2 regions of the Methylobacterium sp. JK268 genome follow, and region 2 is predicted to be linked to the other one. Evidence: riboswitches for the same ligand, from Rfam matches in the RefSeq annotation. Region 2 holds a riboswitch; the other holds the start of a gene.
What was found. Region 2 has a riboswitch for cobalamin ahead of ACW9J6_RS03850 (CbtB domain-containing protein). Riboswitches for the same ligand answer to the same signal wherever they lie in the genome.
Positions count from the first base shown of each region.

Region 1: linked by a shared signal. The riboswitch ahead of ACW9J6_RS08950 (TonB-dependent receptor) and the one ahead of ACW9J6_RS03850 (CbtB domain-containing protein) in region 2 are both predicted to bind cobalamin.

Region 1 covers NZ_JBSVZN010000007.1:61,743-65,139, forward strand. Annotated here, with positions in the region: gene ACW9J6_RS08945 (outer membrane protein assembly factor BamD) at 1-533, shown strand, start outside; cobalamin riboswitch at 1,140-1,335, shown strand; gene ACW9J6_RS08950 (TonB-dependent receptor) at 1,524-3,397, shown strand, end outside.
Region 2 covers NZ_JBSVZN010000002.1:400,111-403,507, reverse strand. Annotated here, with positions in the region: gene cobW (cobalamin biosynthesis protein CobW) at 1-754, opposite strand, end outside; gene ACW9J6_RS03860 (DUF1636 domain-containing protein) at 751-1,107, opposite strand; gene ACW9J6_RS03855 (CbtA family protein) at 1,104-1,871, opposite strand; gene ACW9J6_RS03850 (CbtB domain-containing protein) at 1,950-2,126, opposite strand; cobalamin riboswitch at 2,157-2,350, opposite strand; gene ACW9J6_RS03845 (MFS transporter) at 2,436-3,397, opposite strand, start outside.

The DNA.
Region 1 (3,397 bases), on a different contig from region 2:
GCAGCAAGGACGCGGCCTACGCCCAGTACATCCTGGCGATGTCCAACTACAAGCAGATCCCGGACGTGACCCGCGACCAGGACCGCTCGGAGCGGGCGCTGGCCGCCCTGCAGGAGCTGGTCCAGAAGTACCCGACCTCGGAATACGTGGCGGACGCGAAGGCCAAGATCCAGATCACGCGCGACCAGCTCGCCGGCAAGGAGATGACGATCGGGCGCTACTACCTGGAGCGCCGCAACTTTCCGGCCGCGATCAACCGCTTCCGCGACGTGGTGAGCAAGTACCAGACGACCCGCCACGCCGAGGAGGCGCTGGAGCGCCTGGCCGAGGCCTACATGGCGCTCGGCATCGTCGGCGAGGCGCAGACGGCCGCCGCCGTGCTCGGCCACAACTTCCCCGACTCGCCCTGGTACAAGGACGCCTACGCGCTCCTGCAGAACGGCGGCGTCGAGCCCCGCGAGGAGAAGTCCTCGTGGATCTCCAAGGCCTTCCGCGGGGTCGTGGGCATCGAGCAGACCGCCGAGGCGCAGTAGGCCGCGTCCCCGCCGGGGCGGCGACGCCCCGGGACCGGCCGGACGCGAGCGGCAGAATCGCGTGGTATCAAATCCCCCATCCTGCAGCGCTTGCTGCGGGACGGGAGATGGAGGTTTCCGCGTCGCTTCCGACCCGTCGCTGAGATGGTGCGCGGGTCCTTGGCATCAGAATCGGACTCCGAGAGCGGTTGCGACGATCACCGGATCACCGAACCCGCTCCAAGTTCTGCTGTGATCACATTGTCTTCACGCGGGCCGGCGGCCATCCCGATTGAGCATGCTCTCGGGTCGCACCTCAATCAGCTTGAACGTGCGAAAGACGGCTGAGGGTGGAAGGCAGCCGCTCGCGGTGCGGACCGCGGGCGTCAGCATCACGCAACGTTCGGACTTTCAAGCGAGCCTACCGGATTGGCTGCGCAGCATCGGACAGCGGCCGTTCGATGCCGGTGATGCGCCTCCGACACTCACGCCCGTTGGCGCAAGGGTGGCGTACCAACCCGGGCGCTTCCAAGCGAGCGGTGGTGCTCGGGTGCAACTCTCCTGTCACGGACGAGGCACGCGCCCTTAGAACCGCAGTGCCGACATTGACCCCTCTCACTCGACCCGCCTACCGTCACGGCGACGGTTCCCTCTGGGGATCAAAAGGGAACGCGGTGAGGGCGTGCGCCCGAGGCCGCGGCTGCCCCCGCAACTGTAAGCGGCGAGCCTTCCGCCACCATGTCACTGGGCAGCCTCGCCCGGGAAGACGGTGAGAGGGCAGCGACCCGCGAGCCAGGAGACCTGCCGTCAGCCGTGGTCACACGCGAAACGCGTCGGGCGGGGTGTCCTGACGGGTGTCGAGGCGGACGCTTCGCGTCCGCGCGGCCTCGTTCGCGGTGACGTGCCACTGCCGTCTCCCGAGGCCGTTCCGTGCCCGTCTCCCGTCCCTGGTTCCTCGCGGCACTCGCCGCCAGCTTCCCTGTCCCTGTCCTGGCGCAAGCCGCCGGCGAGATCCGCCTCGACGAGATCGAAGTGACCGCGCCACCGCCTGCCTCCACGGGCGCCGCCGCCAGCGCCGGCTACCCCGGCGGCGTCACCGGCATCGGCGGGTCCCTGCGTCCGGTCGAGGCCGCGAGCGCCGGGGTCATCAGCGGGGCTGCGATCAACAGCCGCCCGGTCACCCGCCCGGGCGAAGTGCTGGAGGAGGTGCCGGGTCTGATCGTCACCCAGCATTCCGGCGAGGGCAAAGCCAACCAGTTCTTCCTGCGCGGCTTCAACCTCGACCACGGCACCGACATCGCCATCGACGTCGACGGCATGCCGGTCAACATGCGCACCCACGCCCATGGCCAGGGCTACGCCGACCTCAACTTCCTGATTCCGGAACTCGTCGGCGCGGTCGAGTTCCACAAGGGACCGTACTTCGTCCGCGACGGCGACTTCGCCTCCGCGGGATCGGTGCGCATCGACTACCTCGACACGCTCGACCGGAACGTCGTGCTGACGACGCTGGGCAGCTTCGGGTTCAAGCGCGGGCTCTCGGCCACCTCCGTACCGCTCGGCGCGGGCAACCTGCTCGTCGCCGGGGAGGCACAGACCTACGACGGGCCGTGGGCGGTGCCGGACGCCCTGCGCAAGCTCAACGGTGTCGCCCGCTACAGCCAGGGCACCGCCACGGACGGGTTCGCCGTCACCGGCATGGCCTATTGGGCGAAGTGGAACGCGACCAACCAAATCCCGGAGCGGGCGGTGGCGGAGGGCATCATCGGCCGCTACGGCACGCTCGACCCGACCGATGGCGGCGATACCGGCCGGTTCTCGCTCTCAGGGCGCTGGAGCCAGTCGGATGCCAGCGGCATCACCCGGGCCTCGGCCTACGTGATCCGCTACCAGATGAACCTCTGGAACAACTTCACCTATTTCCTCAACGATCCGGTCAACGGCGACCAGTTCCGCCAGCGCGACACGCGGGTGCTCGGCGGCGGCGAGATCAGCCGCGTCTTCCAGGGCGACCTGTTCGGGCTGGCGATGGAGAACGAGATCGGCGTGCAGACCCGCACCGACGACATCCGGGTCGGCCTGTTCAACACAACGTCTCGCCAGTACCGCTCGACGGTGCTCGACGACCGGGTGCTGGAAGCGAGCGCGGCCTTCTACTACGAGAACCGGGTGCGCTGGACCGACTGGCTGCGCACCAGCGTCGGCTTCCGGGCGGACGGCTACGATGCCGACGTCCGCTCCGACACGCCCGCGAACTCGGGCAAGGCCCGGGACGGCATCGTCAACCCGAAGCTCGGGGCGGTGTTCGGGCCGTTCGCCAACACCGAGATCTACCTGAATTACGGTGGCGGCTTCCACTCGAACGACGCCCGCGGCGTCACCGCGACGGTCGATCCGGCAAGCCCGCTGTTCGCCATCAGCCGCTCGCCGTTCCTCGTGCCCTCGACCGGCTACGAGGTCGGCATCCGCAACCGCTCGATCACCGGGTTGGAGACCAGCCTCGCCCTGTTCCGGCTCGACTTCGCCTCCGAGAACCTGTTTCAAGGCGACACAGGCACCACCGAGCCGAGCCGGCCGACCCGCCGCTTCGGCATCGAGTGGAGCAACCACTACGCGGTCACGCCCTGGCTGCGGCTGGAAGGCGACCTGACGATCACCAACGCCCGCTTCGCCGACCGTGACCCCGTCGGCCAGCGCGTGCCGGAGGCGCCGACCACCATCGCGTCGGCGGGCATCACCTTCGGCGAAGGCCAGGGCTGGTTCGGCAGCTTGCGCGTCCGGTACTTTGGACCCCGGCCGCTGATCGAGGACAACGCGGTGCGCTCGAAGCCGACGGCGCTGCTCAACGGCCGGTTCGGTTATGCCTTTGACAATGGCGTGAGCCT
Region 2 (3,397 bases):
CGTCGTGGTCGTGGTCCGCCTCGGTCTCGTGGTGGGAGGGCCGGGACGCGAGGTCGCTCTCCGCCGCCGCGTTGAGGCCGAGCAGCACGCGCGGGTCGATGGCGCCGTGCTGGGTCTCGACGAGCTTCACGGCGCGGGGCAGGTGCGCCTCAACCTCCGCCCGCGCCCGCGCGCGGCTCTCCGCGTCGAGAAGGTCGCCCTTGTTCATGACGACGAGGTCCGCGCAGAGGAGCTGGTCCTCGAACACCTCCTCAAGCGGGTTGTCGTGGTCGACGGACTGGTCCGCCGCGCGCTGGGCCGCCAGCGCCTCCGGATCCTCCGCGAAGGCGCCGGAGGCCACCGCCGGCCCGTCCACGACCGCGACCACGCCATCGACGGTCACCCGCGAGCGGATCGCCGGCCAGTTGAAGGCCTGGACCAGGGGCTTGGGCAGGGCGAGGCCCGAGGTCTCGATCAGGATGTGCTCGGGCGGCTCGGGGCGGTCGAGGAGCTTGTTGAGCGCCGGCACGAAGTCGTCGGCCACGGTGCAGCAGATGCAGCCGTTCGGCAGTTCCACCACCGCGTCCTCGTCGCAGCCCGGCACGCCGCAGGAGGCGAGCAGCGAGCCGTCGAAGCCGACATCGCCGAACTCGTTGACGATGATCGCGAGCCGTCGGCCGTCATTGTGCTCGACGACGTGGCGCACCAGCGTCGTTTTCCCCGCGCCGAGGAAGCCGGTGACGATGGTGCAGGGGATCTTGCTGAGGATGGTCATGCGGTCACCGGCGGGATGCGGGCGACGACGCCCTTGCGGAAGGCCTCCGGCCGTTCGCGCCAGGGCACGATCCCCTCGGGCGCCGCCGCGTAGCGCGACAGCCCGTCCCGGAGAATCGCGACGGCACCCGCCGGATCGAGGTCGCCGTACACGTAGGTCCAGCGGCCCGGCGAGGCGACCGCGACCGTGCAGGGCCGCTTGCAGACCGACAGGCACTCGACGGGCGCCACCGTGACCGCCTCGTCGGCGAAGGCCTCGGCGAGGGCCGCGTGGAGCCGCGCGCCGGCGCGCGGACCGTCTGGGGAATCGGAGTCCGCCCGGCAGGTGGTGCAGACGTAGAGGGTGACGCTCATCGGGCCGCCTCGGGTCGCAGCGTCCCCTCGGCGGGCCGGGCGACCCAGTCCCACGCCCAGCCGAAGGCGAGCCCGAGCGCGACCCAGAAGGCGAAGCCGATGGCGAGCGAACGTGCCGCGAACTGCGCGGCCAGGGCCGGCGGCAGCGCCCCGCTCTCGGTGACGTGCGGGGCGCCCCAGACATGCGGGGCGACGATCAGCGCGAGCCCCGCGGCGAGGGCGAGCGCCCCGCCGCGGATCACCGCGAAGTAGAGGCCGGCCGCGGTCGCGACCACCGTCACGACCCACCAGCCCTGCCGCACTTCCAGCGCGGCCCCGCCCATGCCGGGCAGTTCCGGCGGCAGGCCCACCGCCGGGGCGAGACTCGCGGCGACGAAGCCGCCGATGGCGAAGCGCAAAGCCTCGCCGCGGGTGATGGTGCGGCCTGTGGCGAGCAGCACGGCGCCGAGGAGGAGCGCATAGCCGACGCCCGTGACGAGGGTCGCTAGTGCCGTGAAGGCGAGGCGCGGCAGGCCGGGGGCGGGCTGCCACTCCTCCGCCTCGGCGGTCCTCTCGGGTGCCTTTCCGTGATCGTGCTCCGCGTGGGCGGCGAGCACGATCAGCCCGGGCAGCGGTGCCAGGGCGGCATGGGTCTCGGCCGCGTGGTTCTCGTAGGTCTCCGCCTCCAGGATCAGCCGGGAGGTCAGCGCGAATTGCAGCCCCGACGCCACGCAGGCGGCGAGGAATCCCGCGACCAGGGCCGCGGAGAGGAGTCGGATCGTCATGGGAATCGTCCTGCCGAGGCGAAGGCCGCCCGGCGCCGAGACGACGCCGGGCGAGCGGTCAACGGGCGCCGGATGCGCTCAGTGGCAGGGGAAGTTGTTGGCGTGGCGCCAGTCATGCGCCGCGTTGTGCAGCGCGATGGCGGGCGAGAAGCCCGAGGCGAAGATCAGCCCGATGCCGAGGGTCGCGGCGACCAGAACGGCGACGAGACGGTCACCGGCTTGGGCCGGAGCGAGGGTACGAAGAGCAGCGACCATGACGGACTCCTGCCGCCCCGCCGGCGGCGTCGAGAGGAACGGGTGACGGCAGGTCTCCTGGCTCACGGCGTTCGACCAACCCGCCGCCTTCCCGGATCGCTCCAGTGGCCGATGGCGGGCCCGCGCCGCTCACAGTTGCGGGGGCAGCCGCGGCTTCCGGGGGATGTCCCCGTCCCGCGTTCCCTTTTCACCTCGTCGCCGAGGCACCGTCGGGGCGGACCGTAGCGAGTCGGCGGCGGGCTTGCAATCGGCCCGCGATCCGACTCGCCTCCGCCGTCCCCGCCTCGTTGCGGGGCACCGCCCTCCCCTTCAGCACGATGCGGGGATCGGGACCGCGCGGCGTCCCCGGCGCAGGGCCGCGAGCATCAGGAGGCCCGCGCCGGCCCGGGCGGCGCCGGCCAGCGGCACGGCTGGGTAGCCGAGGCCGGCATCGATCACGGCGCCGCCCACAGCCGCCCCGATCGCGTTGCCGAGGTTGAAGGCGCCGATATTCATCGCCGAGGCGAGGTTGGGCGCTTCGTGCGCCTCGTTCATCACCCGCATCTGCAGCGGCGGGACCAGCGCGAAGCTCGCCACGCCCCACAGGACAATCAGGACCGCGACCGCGACCTCCACGCGCACCATGCCGGCGAGGAGGAGGAGGAGGGCCACCAGCCCGGCGAGGGATGCCGCGATGGTGCCGTCCACCGAGCGATCGGCCAGAATCCCGCCGAGCCAATTCCCCGCCGCGAGCCCGACCCCGTAGAGCACCAGCATCGTGGTCACGAAGCCGGTGGAGGCCCCCGTCTCGACCCGCAGGATCGGCACGATGTAGGTGAAGACCGTGAACATGGCGCTGGCGCCGACGACCGTCAGTCCGAGGGCTGCGAGCACCGGCCCACGGACGAGCACCCGCAGTTCAGCCCGCATGTCGGCGCCGGCCTCGGCCTTCAGGTCCGGCAGGGCGAGGCGCAGCGCGAGCATGGCGATGAGCCCGATGCCGGCGATGCCCCAGAACGCCGTCCGCCAGCCGAGCAACTCGCCGATCCAGGCTGCGAGCGGCACCCCGCCGATCGTGGCCACGGTGAGGCCGGAGAACATTGCCGCCACGGCCCCTGCGCGCCGCTCCGGCGGGACGAGCCGCGCCGCGACCACCGCGCCGACCCCGAAGAAGGCGCCGTGGTTGAGCGAGGTAATGAGCCGGGCCGCGACGAGCGACGCGTAACTGTCCGCCAGCGCCGCCATCCCGTTCCCCGCGGTGAAGATCGCCATCAGGCCGATCAGTAGGGTGC